DNA from 3 places in the Rhizobium sp. ERR 942 genome. Region 3 is predicted to be linked to each of the others. Evidence: riboswitches for the same ligand, from Rfam matches in the RefSeq annotation. Region 3 holds a riboswitch; each other region holds the start of a gene.

Region 1 (4,337 bases), on a different contig from region 3:
GAGCCGGCTGCTCGGTAGGCAGGAAGGCGCCGAATTTCTCGGCGAGATACATCAAAATCGAGGCCGATTCGAAAACGCGGACCGGCTTCGGACCGCTGCGGTCGAGCAAAGCCGGGATCTTCGAGTTCGGATTGACATCGACGAAACCGCTGCCGAACTGATCGCCCTCGCCGATCTTGATCAGCCAGGCATCATATTCCGCGCCGCTGTGACCAAGTGCCAGCAGCTCTTCGAGCATAATGGTGACCTTCACGCCATTCGGCGTTCCAAGCGAATAGAGCTGAAGGGGATGACGTCCCACCGGCAGTTCTTTCTCGTGAGTCGGGCCGGCAATCGGGCGATTGATATTGGCGAACTGGCCGCCATTGGCCTTGTTCCAGGTCCAGATTTTCGGCGGCGTATATTCGGCAGAACCGGTCATGGGCATCCTCCTGTTTCGGGGAATCACGTTGGGGTTGGTCTTCGATGTAGCGCGCTACATAGGTCGCACATAGGGGCGACTCTTCATTTTTGCGAGAGGAGAATGCGCACACTTTAATGCGGAAGCGCTCTTGCCGCTTGGGTTGGAGCGCCAGCTTCTCGACCGAGTTAGGTCATTGCCAATCTTCTGGAGGTCCATGAAACGAAAAAGCCTGCCGCGGGAGGAGGAGCGGCAGGCTTTTTACAAGAACCGAACAGCGGATGGGAGGAGGAGTTCCGCTATTCCTGCAGCCGTCCCTGGGAGGAGGATAAGGACGTCTGCGAAGCGAAGGGATGCGGGAGGAGATGCATCGCTTCGATGAGAAGAACATACCAGTCTTTTGCTCAGTTCATAGGCATTTCTTTGCAAGGCAGTTATGCGCCATGCGAAAAGCAGAGAGCTAAATTGATGCAATCTTCAGCAAGCGCGGCGAAAAGGAACGGTGATATTCATAAAGCAAAAGCGCCTGCTCAAGGGGAACAGGCGCTGACATAATTCAGCTTTATTAGGAGCCGGTGCGGCCGTTAGCGAGCGATCGCTGCGCGGGCAACATTGCGGATTTCACCGCGATCGATACCCAGATCATGCAGTTCGCGCGTGGACATACGGCCCAGTTCGGCGACCGTCTGACGATACTTGCGCCAGTTATTGAAAGAGCGTGCTACGTTCATGATGATCCCCTTTCCTTGGGCTTTCGAAGCTGAGCGGCCGTGCTTGGCGCTCCCGTCGCTTCGATGAGAAACATATAGTCGAAGCCCACAGGTTTTTGCAGAGCTAAGGGATCACTCCACCTATGCATCCATTGCATGGGTCGCCGAGAAAGCAGGCAATCTCACGCGCCAGCATGGCTTTTGTGATTTGCTGGTGACAGCGCCGTCTTTGTCTGCGAAAAGAAGAGAGATGAGAGACAGGGGCGTCCGCCATCCGGCGGGCTGAGAAGCACCCTTCGAACCTGAACCAGATCATGCTGGCGGAGGGAGTCGCTCGGGACCTCGTAAAGCACCAGCACGTCGTCCCTGTGCGTCTCGCCCGCCTGAAAGGGGCGATATGCAAGACCAGACAACTGCAGGCAATTTGCTTCGCACCATGCGGGCTAACCCTCCGCTGGTGCAATGCATCACCAATTTCGTCGCCATGAATATCGCGGCCAATGTGATGCTTGCCGCCGGGGCATCGCCGGCAATGGTACATGCCGAAGAGGAGGCCGGCGAGTTTGCCGCTATCTCCGGCGCGCTGACGATCAATATCGGCACGCTCTCGTCCGGCTGGCTTGCGGGCATGCTGAAGGCGGCGCAGTCGGCAAACGAGGCGGGCAAGCCCTGGATCCTCGATCCCGTCGCCCATTATGCGACCACGTTCCGCCGCAAGGCGGTCGCGCAATTGATCGAGCTAAAGCCGGCGATCATTCGCGGCAACGCGTCCGAGATCATCGCGCTTGCCGGCGGCACGAGCCGCGGCCAGGGCGTCGATAGCCGCGACGCGGTCGAACACGCGGAAGATTCCGCCCGGCAATTGGCGGGAAAGCATGGCTGCGTCGTTGCAGTTACCGGCGTTACGGATTTCGTGACCGACGGGCGGAGGGCAAAGCGCATCGCCGGCGGTTCGTCATTCATGCCGCAGGTGACGGCCGTCGGCTGCTCGCTGACCTGCCTCGTCGGCGCCTTTGCCGCAGCAACGCCGGATGATCCATTCGATGCGACCGTTGCGGCGCTCGCGGTCTTTGCCGTCGCCGGCGAACAGGCCGGAGCGGCTGCAGACGGGCCGGGCTCCTTTTCCTGGCGCTTCCTCGACGCCCTCGCCGGCCTTAGCCCGGAAGTGCTGGATCGCAATGCAGGGATATCGGCGGCATGAAAGACTTCGATCTCTCGCTCTATCTCGTCCTCGACCCGGTGCTGTGTGCCAACCTCGGCATGATTGAAACCACCCGTGCAGCCATTGCCGGCGGCGCAACCATCGTACAGCTGCGCGACAAGCATGCACCGACAGCCGCCATGATCGAGACGGGCCGCGCCCTCAAGCAAATCCTGCAGGGAACGAATGTCCGGCTGATCGTCAACGACAATGTCGAGGCTGCCATCGCCATTGGCGCCGATGGCCTCCATATCGGACAGGAGGATATGAATGCCGCCGAAGCACGCCGCCTGATCGGGCCGGACATGATCCTCGGCCTCTCGGTGGAAACGGAAGCTCTCGCTTCCTCCATAGATCCCGGCATCGTCGACTATGCCGGGATCGGCCCGGTCTTTGCCACGCCCACCAAGCCCGATCACAAGCAGCCGATCGGCTTCGACGGGCTTGCCCGCATCGTCAGGCTATGCCCCGTTCCATCGGTCGCGATCGGCGGCCTCAAGGGAGAGCATGCCGCAAGCGTTTACTCGGCCGGAGCCGATGGTCTCGCGGTCGTCTCGGCCATATGCGGCCAACCGGACCCGCAAGCCGCGACAACTGTCATCGCGAACGCCATCAAGGAGGCTCGCCAATGATCCGCAATGTCTTATCCATCGCTGGCTCCGATCCCTCCGGCGGCGCTGGCATTCAAGCCGACCTGAAGGCTTTCTCCGCCCGCGGCGTTTATGGAATGGCAGCGCTGACTGCCTTGACCGCGCAAAACACGCAAGGCGTCTCCGGCGTCCATCCGGTGCCTCCACATTTCGTGGCAGACCAGATCAATGCGATCTTTGCCGACATCCATGTGGATGCCGTCAAGATCGGCATGATCGCCAATGCCGCCATCGCCAGTGCCGTCGCGGACATTCTGGCGCGACATCGCGATGTACCCGTCGTCCTCGACCCGGTCATGATCGCCAAGGGTGGCGCCGCCCTACTGGCTGCCGATGCCGTTGACGTGCTGACCACGCGATTGCTACCGCTGGCGACCGTCATTACACCGAACCTCCCCGAGGCGGCTGCGCTGTTGCATGACGCGGAGGCGAAAAGTCGCGAAGACATGGCGCGCCAGGCGCGTGCGCTTGCAGCGCTCGGGCCTTCAGCTGTACTCGTCAAGGGTGGCCATCTCGAGGGCAACGAAAGTCCAGATGTGCTCGCAAGCACCGGTCGCCTGACCTGGTTCGAAGCCGAGCGCTTGCCGACCAAGAATACCCATGGAACGGGCTGCACGCTCTCCAGCGCTATCGCGGCAGAGATCGCCAAAGGCCTGTCGCTTCCCGAAGCTGTCGCCGTCGGCAAGGCCTATCTCGCCGCCGCGGTTGCTGCCGCAGGCCAGCTTTCTGTCGGCAGCGGCCATGGGCCTGTGCAGCATTTCCATGCGCTGTGGGCGAATCTATAAGGAGGAGAGAAATGACCCTATTACTCAGCGATCAGGTCGTCGTTTCCGCTGTGGGATGCGGCCTCGTCCTCGGATAGGGCATAAGACGAGAAGCACTGCCCTGACGGGCAGCGCCTTTCTTTTATTGACGGTCGAATGGCAAGACCGGTTCAGGCCCAGCCCATAGTCAACACGCCAAAAAGTATGACTGCCCCAAGGCCGATACGGTAGATGACGAAAGGCCAGGTCGAAAAGCGCTCCAGGAAACGCATCAGCCCCCAGATGGTGATGAAGGAGGATATGCTGCCGACGATCAGGCCGACGAGCAGAACCGACCAGGCTTCCATCGGAATATGCGCCTTATGGAGCTCATACAGTTCCTTCAAGCCGGCGAGCGCAATGGCAGGCAAGCCGAGCAGGAATGAGAATCGGGCGGCCTCTTCGCGCTTCAATCCGAGGAAGAGCGCGCCGGTCAGCGTCGAACCCGAGCGTGAGACACCGGGAATAAGAGCACCCACCTGCGTGATGCCGACGAAGAAGGCATCCATCAGCGTCATCTGACCGATGTCTTTCCGGTGGCGGCTGTAAAGCTCAGCCACCGCCAAGAGCAAG
Region 2 (4,337 bases), on a different contig from region 3:
AGATCTTCGAGTCGGTGTAGGCGAGCTGGAGGTTCCACTTCAGCTTTTCGTTGATCGGAACGCCAACGCCGCCCCAAACAGCCCAGTCACCCCAGCCGCACTTCGATTCATCGTTAACAGGGCAAGCCGAACGATCGAGGTTGGTGCCGGCGTACTTGTTCAGCTTGTCGCCGTCCGTGTTCCAGCCGCCCATCAAGAAGGCCGAGAAGGTACCGAAGTCAGCGTCGACGCGAGCCTTGATGGCGCCTTCTTCGACGATGGAGTCATAACCGCCGACGACCTTGAAGCCCCATGCGCCAGACTTGAAGCCGGCACCGGCAACGACGTCAGGAGCGTAGTGGTTGCCCTTGTCGTCAGACCACCAGCTTGAGCCGTAGGAGGCGTCGGAGCCGCTGGAGTTCGAGTCTTCAACCGAGACGACAGCCGTGAAGCCATTGCCGGCATCGTAGGTGTAGGTCAACTGGTTGAGTTCATACGGGCCGTCATAGATCACGTCGTCGTTGATGACGTCGCCGGCATAGCCGATGTAGTAGTTATACTGCGAATCGGCCTTACCGACCAGGAAACCGCCGAGGCTGATGTTGGCGAACAGCAGCTTGGTGGAGGTCGAGTTGCCGTCGTTCCAGTCCCAACGGATGACCGTGTTGGTCTTCAGCGGGCCGTATTCGGTGTCGGTCGCGGTATCGACGCTCAGCTCGGCGCGGGTATGCCAGAGCGTACCGTTCTTGCTGTTCGGGTTGTAGGCATCGTACCATTCGCCTTCGGTACGGACGCGGCCGCCGATCTTGAGGCAGGTTTCCGTGCCCGGAATGAAGAAGTAGCCAGCACCGTATGCGTCGCAGATGCGAACGTATTCCAGCGGCTCCGGCTCAGCGGCGACGATCGCGTCTGCTGCGTGGGCACCGGATACTGCCGCCAGAGCGGCAGCGGAGCCGAGAAGAAGGCTCTTGATGTTCATTTTAAACTCCTGGTTGTATTATGCATTTCTATTTTACCGCGAGCGCAAAACTGGAACACTGCCCTGGGGATCGGCTTGGTCTAAACACGACCGGGCAGCCCGGCAAATACGCACCTGATGTTGGCTTGAGTCCCCTCGAACCTTCATGATTACCCCCGCGGTAAAAGGTTTTGAAATGCCTCTACCGATCCGGCCGATTGCTCGACCGTAAGACAACTTATGTCCTGTATTGGATTTACAAACAGCCCGTATGTTTGTCAATTATATGAAGGGCGCTGGGGCGTTAGTCTTGACCTCTGTTGCTTAAATGCAACTGGCGACCGCAGGCCATGGCGGCACCGGCAGAGATCGCAAAGATGTCCCTGTTCACGAGAACGCCTGCCAGTCAGGGCCGTCACCGCATTTAAGGCCACCGTGATGTCGGCGGTCGATGACGACCATGGCAGCCCAATCTGGTCATGATATGGCCATCGCGAATTCCACGGCATAATGACCGGTCGGCTTGAGCAAAGATCAGCAATAAAATTCAATAATTCGCTACACACAGAAATATTGAATTTTCCTAGATTCCGGCGACTCGCGCCATCGGAGAGGGAAAATCGCGAATGAATGAGAACCGGCTGATCTTCATAGCGACCCCCTGCTTCGGCGGCCTCGTTACCAAGGACTACATGCAGTCCATTTTCTCACTGATGCAGACGGGAGCGCAGGCGGGCATACAGCTGACGCTGGCTCTGCTCGGCAATGACGCCCTGATTACCCGCAGCCGAAACACGCTTGTCTCGTCCTTCCTGAACGATACGACGGCGACCCATATGCTCTTCATCGACGCCGACATCAGCTTCGAGCCCGATCAGGTCATGAGGCTTCTGGAAGCCGATAAGGATGTGGTCGCCGCCATGTATCCGATCAAGGATTATGATTGGGAGACGGCGGCCCGCATCAATTCAGCAGACGGCGAAACACTTGCGGCAGCCGCACTTCACTATGTCGGCACGCCACTTGTCGGCCAGGTTGCAGAGCGTGATGGCGATTTCGTCAGCGCCGTCTATGCAGGTACGGGCATGCTTTTGATCAAGCGCAACGTTATAGAAAGAATGATCGCGGCCTATCCGGAGCTGCGCTACAACGCAATCCACGCCTATCCCAGCACCAAACGCTCACCCAGCACCCAATACGCCCTGTTCGAATGCATGGTCGAGGAGGGAACGGGGATCTATCTCAGCGAGGACTTCGCCTTCTGTCACCGCTGGCGCGCCCTCGGCGGCAAGATCTGGCTCGATACCGCGAGCAAGCTGTCCCATACCGGCCCCCATCGCTTCGTCGGCAATACCACACCACGTTACTAAGGCGCGGCAAGTCCGCACGATGATCTGCGCGATAAAGTTGCAATTCGACGGGCGCGGCAATGGTCAATCTCCCGGAAAATGCGACCGCCGCTGCGGGGTTGACAGAGGACAAGAGTAAGGCATAGCCTTTTGACATTCACCAGGGGGGTCCCGGCAAGGGGCTGAGATACTGCTGAACAATACGGCTCTGCCGGTTGTGGGCGCAGTGACCCGTTGAACCTGATCCAGTTCATACTGGCGTAGGGACGGTGCAAGCGCTCGAGGCTTCGGATTCCCGCCTGGATTCCATGCCGGCGTCTTTTCATCATTCCGGCTGATTGACTGGGTCTCCAACTGCAACTTGGAGCCTCACACCATGAACGTTGCCGCAAAGAACCTCACTCCGACCGTCACCACCGGCCCGCTGCCGGCCTCTCGGAAAATCCATGTCCCCGGGGATATCCATGCCGATATCCGCGTGCCGATGCGCGAAATCAGCGTCCATCCGACATCGGGCGAGCCGCCAGTTATCGTCTACGATTCGTCCGGCCCCTATACTGTCGAAGGCGCGGATATCCGCATCGAAGAGGGCCTGCCGCAGTTGCGCCGCGACTGGGTGCTCGCCCGCGGCGATGTCGAGGCCTATGAGGGCCGCCATGTGCGTCCCGAAGACAACGGTTTCGTCACCGGCGAACGGCTGACACCGGAATTTCCGGCCAAGCGCCAGCCGCTGCGCGCCGAGAATGGCGGGGCCGTCACCCAGCTCGCCTATGCGCGCGCCGGCATCATCACCCCGGAAATGGAATTTATCGCCATCCGCGAGAACCTCGGCCGCAAGGCCAAGACCGAAGCGCTGGTCCGTGACGGCGAGAGCTTCGGCGCGCATATTCCCGATCACGTCACGCCTGAATTCGTTCGCCAGGAGGTCGCAGCCGGCCGCGCTATCATCCCGGCCAACATCAATCACCCCGAAAGCGAGCCGATGATCATCGGCCGGAATTTTCTGGTGAAGATCAACGCCAATATCGGCAATTCCGCAGTCACCTCCTCCATGGCGGAGGAGGTCGAGAAGATGGTCTGGGCAGCGCGCTGGGGTGCCGATACCGTCATGGATCTTTCGACCGGCCGCAACATTCACAATATCCGCGAATGGATCATCCGCAATTCGCCGCTGCCGATCGGCACGGTGCCGCTCTATCAGGCGCTGGAAAAGGTCGGCGGCATCGCGGAGGAACTGACCTGGGAGATCTATCGCGACACGCTGATCGAGCAGGCCGAACAGGGCGTCGACTATTTCACCATCCATGCCGGCGTGCGGCTGCACTACATCCCGCTCACCGTCAACCGCGTCACCGGCATTGTCTCGCGCGGCGGCTCGATCATGGCCAAGTGGTGTCTCCATCACCACAAGGAGAGCTTCCTCTACGAGCATTTCGAGGAAATCTGCGACATCTGCCGCGCCTATGACGTCTCCTTCTCGCTCGGTGACGGCCTGCGACCGGGCTCTATTGCCGATGCCAACGACGCCGCGCAGTTTGCCGAGCTCGAAACGCTCGGCGAACTGACGAAGATCGCCTGGGCAAAAGATTGCCAGGTGATGATCGAAGGCCCTGGCCATGTGCCGATGCACAAGATCAAGGAGAACATGGATAAGCAGCTCGCCGTCTGCGGCGAGGCACCCTTCTACACGCTCGGACCGCTGACGACGGATATCGCCCCAGGATACGATCACATCACCTCGGGCATCGGCGCTGCGATGATCGGCTGGTTCGGCACGGCGATGCTCTGCTACGTCACGCCGAAGGAGCATCTCGGCCTACCCGACCGCAACGACGTCAAGACCGGCGTCATCACCTACAAGATCGCCGCCCACGCCGCCGACCTCGCCAAGGGGCATCCGGCCGCTCAGGTTCGCGACGACGCATTGTCGCGTGCGAGATTCGAGTTCCGCTGGGAGGACCAGTTCAACCTGTCGCTCGATCCGGATACCGCCCGCAGCTTCCACGACGAAACCTTGCCGAAGGAGGCTCACAAGGTCGCGCATTTCTGCT
Region 3 (4,337 bases):
CGATATCACCGTTCGGGCTCGGATGATCGCAAAGGATGTCAGGACGGCCAGGAGCCCGGCGACGAGCGCAATCGCCAGGCTGGTGGCAGCCGCCTGCAGAAAGATCGGCTGGCCGGCGAGCCTGAAGAGGTTCGCCTCAACGCCGGTAACGACGACCGAGGCGAGCGGCAGGCCGAGAAAGAGCGTGGCCGCCGACAACACAGCGGCATCGATCCATCGACGGGCAGGCGCCTGCCCATCGATGCGCCGCGGGGCGCGGCCGCTGGTGAGGCCATGATCGTCAGGGGCACGAAACAATGTCATGGCGCCGAGGATGACGAGAGTGACGACGATTTGCAGAAGCGACAGCATGACGGCGCGGCCGGGATCGAAATCGAAGCGCAGCGCTTGGTAGATCGCCACTTCAAGCGTTGTCGCAGCCGGACCGCCGCCGAGGATCAGGACCAGTGTGAAGCTAGTGGCGCAGAGCATGAAGATCAGCCCGGCGATGCCGGGAATGAGGCCACGCAGGATGGGCCATTCGATGAAGCGGAAGACCGAGGCGGACCGCATGCCGAGTCCGCCGGCCACAAGCCAATATTCCGCAGGAACACGTTCCAGCCCGGCAAGCATCAGCCTGCTGGCGAGCGGCATGTTGAAGAAGACATGCGCAAGCAGGATGCCGGCAAGACCGTAGATGCTGATAGGATGCGACAGGCCGAGAGTTGCGAGGGCCTGATTGAGCAGACCTTGCCGGCCCCATATGCCGAGCAGGCCGAGCGCGCCGATCAGTACGGGCAGGCCCATCGGCACGGCCATCAACCGGATGAGCCAAAGGCGGCCGGGAAAGCGCGGCTGGCGCGCCAATGCGCGCGCGACCGGAATGGCGAGCACAACGGAAAGCAGCGTCGAGAGTACCGCCTGCAGCAGAGTGAAGCGCAGGACGCGCAGCAAGTAGGGATCTGCCAGGGGATTGGTACCGCCGGAGTCGATGCCGGCGGCGAGCAGAATGAGCACGGCGATCCCGACGAAGAGCACGATGCCGGCGAGGCTGACTGCCCCGCCGGAAATGGCGCGTCTTCGCTCTGGTGCCGTGAGTGTCGTCAAGGCATCAGTTGCCGCTGGTGGCGGCCAGCCATTCGTCGATCCAGGCCTTGCGGTTCTTGTCGACATCGGCGGGGCTCATCAGGAAGGTCTTCGAGGGCACCACGAGCTTGTCGAAGGCGTCCGGCAGCGGCTCCGAAGTGGCTGAAACCGGCATCATCCAATTGCTTGTCGGGATGATGTCCTGGAAGCCCGTGGAGATCATGAATTTGAGGAAGTCGCGCGCAAGCTCCTTGTTCGGCGAGGACTTGATGAGGCCGGCGACCTCGATCTGGATGTAATGCCCTTCCGAGAAGTCGGCTGCCTGATAGCGGTCGGTCTTGTCCTCTATCATATGATAGGCAGGCGACGTCGTATAGGAGAGCACCATCGGCGCTTCGCCCTTTGTGAAGAGGTCATAGGCTTCCGACCAGCCGGGGGTGACAGTCAGGATGCGGCCCTTGAGCTTTGTCCAGGCATCGGCGGCCTTGTCGCCGTAGATCGACTTGACCCAGAGCAGCAGACCGAGACCCGGCGTCGAGGTGCGCGGGTCCTCGATGACGATCTTCTGATTGGGATCGCCTTCGACGAGATCCTTCATGCTCTTGGGGGGATTCTTGACCGTCTGGCTGTCATAGATCACGGCGAAATGGCCGTAGTCGTAGGGCACGAAAACATCGTCCTTGAAACCGCCGGGAACCTTGAGGGCCGAGGTGTCGACGCCGCTGGCATCGAAGAGGCCGGTATCCTTCGCTTCATCGATGAGATTGGTATCGAGGCCGAGAACGACATCGGCCTTGGTGCCCGTCCCTTCCAGCTTCAGGCGGGAGAGAAGCGCCACGCCATCGGTGACGGCGACATAATTGACCGTGCAGCCGCAGGTCTTCTCGAAAGCGGCCTTGACCTTGGCGCCCGGCCCCCAGTCGGCGGTGAAGCTTTCATAGGTGTAGATGGTCAGCGTCTTGTCGGCTGCTTCGGCCGTCTGGGCAGCAAAAAACGACGTTCCGGCGGCAAAGGCCAGGCCTGCGAAGAATGACAATAGCGAACGGTGTTGCATGACAGCGCCTCCTTTTTGGTTTCGTCTTGAAGGGGAAAAGGGCGCTATGATTTCGTCACGCGTCTAATCCCTCCGCCGGTGTTAGCCGGATCAGGTTCCGCGGGTTGGCCGGTGAAAGCCTCTCAGCCGAAATGTCCGAAGGACATAAGGCACCCCGTTAGAGCGTCGGCAGATTTAGCCTTGTGACGAAGGGATGACAAGGGAAATGATGCCCTTGCCGATTGCAGCATGGAGGATTTACTCGGCAGCCTCCGCGACCGCCGGGCTTTCGAATTTCTTCGTCGCCCCCGGAAGCTGCACGTTCTTCAGCATCAGCGCGGTCAAAAGGCCGAGAAGGCAGATGCCGGCGGCGGTCACGAACAGCGGGCTGAAGGCGCTCGCATAGGCATTGGCGACCGCCTCGCGGGTTGCTTCCGGCAAAGCCGCCATCATCTTCGGCGTCAGCTGCTCGATATCGGATACGCCTGATATGGAGATACCAACATTGCCGAGTTTGGCGGCGATGATGGCGCCGTAGATGGAGATGGCGATGGAGGCGCCGCCCATGCGCGAGAGCGTGACGGCACCCGTTGCCGCGCCGACGTCACGGGAAGCCGCTGCATTCTGCACGCCGATGACGGGCACCTGCTGCGCAAGGCCGATGCCGATGCCGTGCAGCAGCATCAGGCCGCCGATGATGACGATGGGCGTACCGGCAGGCAGGAAGGCAAGTGAGCCGAACGCGATGGCGCTGCAGGCAGCACTCGCGACGGCGAAGGGCTTGTAGCGCCCTCTCGCGGCAATTAGCCGGCCGGCCGATAGTGAGCCGCAGACGATGCCGCCGGTCAGGAGAATGAACAGCAGCCCGGCCATCGATGGCGAAAGGCCCGTCGTCGTCTGCAGGAAGAGCGCAAAATAGTTGACCATGCCGATGGCCACGGCGCCGCTTGTGATCGAAATGATCAGCAGAAGGCCGAATGTCGGGTTACGGAACAACGTCATCGGCACGATGGGCTCCGGTGCGCGACGCTCGATGAAGACCCAGGCGATAGCGCAGATCACGCCGAAGGCGATGATACCGAGGCACTGCGGCGACAGCAGAGATCCGAAGAGTTCGCTGCCGTCGGCGGCAAGCACGATGCTCGTCGTCGTCAGCGCAAGAACGATTGCGCCGGCATAGTCGATCTTCGGGCGTCGGGCCGGTTTGCGATAGGGAAGCATGGTAGCAAGGCCGGCCAGCACGATAAAGCCGATCGGGACGTTGACGAGGAAGATCGAACGCCAGCCGAAGAGATCGCTCATCGTGCCGCCGAGAACCGGGCCGATGGCGCCGGAAGCCATGAGCACCAGGCTCGAGTAACTCTGGTAGCGAGCGCGTTCCCGCGGCTCGAAAAGATCGGCGTTGACAGCGAAGATCGAGACCATGATGCCGCCGCCGCCGAAGCCTTGAAGGACGCGGGCGGCGATCAGCGTATCCATCGAGACGGCCAGGCCGCAGACGGCGGAGCCGATCGTGAAGATCGCGATCGCCGTCATCATCACATATTTGCGGCCGAAGAGATCGCCGAGCTTGCCGTAGACGGGCATGACGGCGGAGAGCGAAAGAAGATAGGCTGATCCGATCCAGCCGAAGCGCTCCAGATGCCCGAATTCGCCGACGATCGTCGGCAGTGCCGTCGAGACGATCTGGTTATCCAGAGTTGCCATGAACATGGCGGTCATCAGAAACAGGAAAAGAATAAGCCGCCGCTTATGATCCGCCACGAGCGGCGTGAAGCTTGTCTGCATGTCCATGGGGCAGGAAATCCGAACTTGGCCGAAACGTTGCGCGGTCGATCGAATGCGCGGGACGCCCGGTTTTCACAGTTGAGATATATGTGCCATTAGCATATAAATGTCAACAACAGGTGAATGCTGTTTGCATGTTTTATTTCTTTACCGCCTCTGATATGGTGGAAAGATGACATCTGCGACGAATACACGTGAAATTGAAGCCCAGGCTCTGACCGACGACGAGAATCTCCTGCGTATCGGCCATGCGATGACGCGCATGCGCCTACTGACAGGTCGCCGCATGATCGGCAGGCTTGCCATTCAGAGCGTCGCGCCGGGACTCGAGCTGTCTCATCTTGACGTGCTCGATGTTGTGCGGCGGGCGGAAGAGACGGGCGAAGTCACCGTCGGCACGATTGCCGAGATGCTGCGGATCGATCCGTCGCGGGCGAGCCGCATCGTTGCC

What was found. A riboswitch is a leader RNA that binds a small molecule or an ion and turns the genes downstream of it on or off. The one in region 3 is predicted to bind thiamine pyrophosphate.
Region 1: it holds a riboswitch for thiamine pyrophosphate, as region 3 does, so the genes downstream of both, thiM (hydroxyethylthiazole kinase) here and thiB (thiamine ABC transporter substrate binding subunit) in region 3, are expected to answer to the same signal.
Region 2: it holds a riboswitch for thiamine pyrophosphate, as region 3 does, so the genes downstream of both, thiC (phosphomethylpyrimidine synthase ThiC) here and thiB (thiamine ABC transporter substrate binding subunit) in region 3, are expected to answer to the same signal.

The regions. Positions count from the first base shown of each region.
Region 1 is NZ_VIUA01000002.1:109,568-113,904, forward strand. Features, by position in the region: gene yghU (glutathione-dependent disulfide-bond oxidoreductase) at 1-421, opposite strand, end outside; gene FBZ97_RS07465 (DUF1127 domain-containing protein) at 985-1,131, opposite strand; TPP riboswitch at 1,360-1,456, shown strand; gene thiM (hydroxyethylthiazole kinase) at 1,508-2,311, shown strand; gene thiE (thiamine phosphate synthase) at 2,308-2,943, shown strand; gene thiD (bifunctional hydroxymethylpyrimidine kinase/phosphomethylpyrimidine kinase) at 2,940-3,746, shown strand; gene FBZ97_RS07485 (undecaprenyl-diphosphate phosphatase) at 3,896-4,337, opposite strand, start outside.
Region 2 is NZ_VIUA01000002.1:292,965-297,301, forward strand. Features, by position in the region: gene FBZ97_RS08270 (porin) at 1-958, opposite strand, end outside; gene FBZ97_RS08275 (hypothetical protein) at 1,564-2,307, shown strand; TPP riboswitch at 2,439-2,571, shown strand; gene thiC (phosphomethylpyrimidine synthase ThiC) at 2,663-4,337, shown strand, end outside.
Region 3 is NZ_VIUA01000005.1:276,774-281,110, forward strand. Features, by position in the region: gene thiP (thiamine/thiamine pyrophosphate ABC transporter permease ThiP) at 1-1,086, opposite strand, end outside; gene thiB (thiamine ABC transporter substrate binding subunit) at 1,091-2,119, opposite strand; TPP riboswitch at 2,170-2,286, opposite strand; gene FBZ97_RS21440 (MDR family MFS transporter) at 2,357-3,892, opposite strand; gene FBZ97_RS21445 (MarR family winged helix-turn-helix transcriptional regulator) at 4,059-4,337, shown strand, end outside.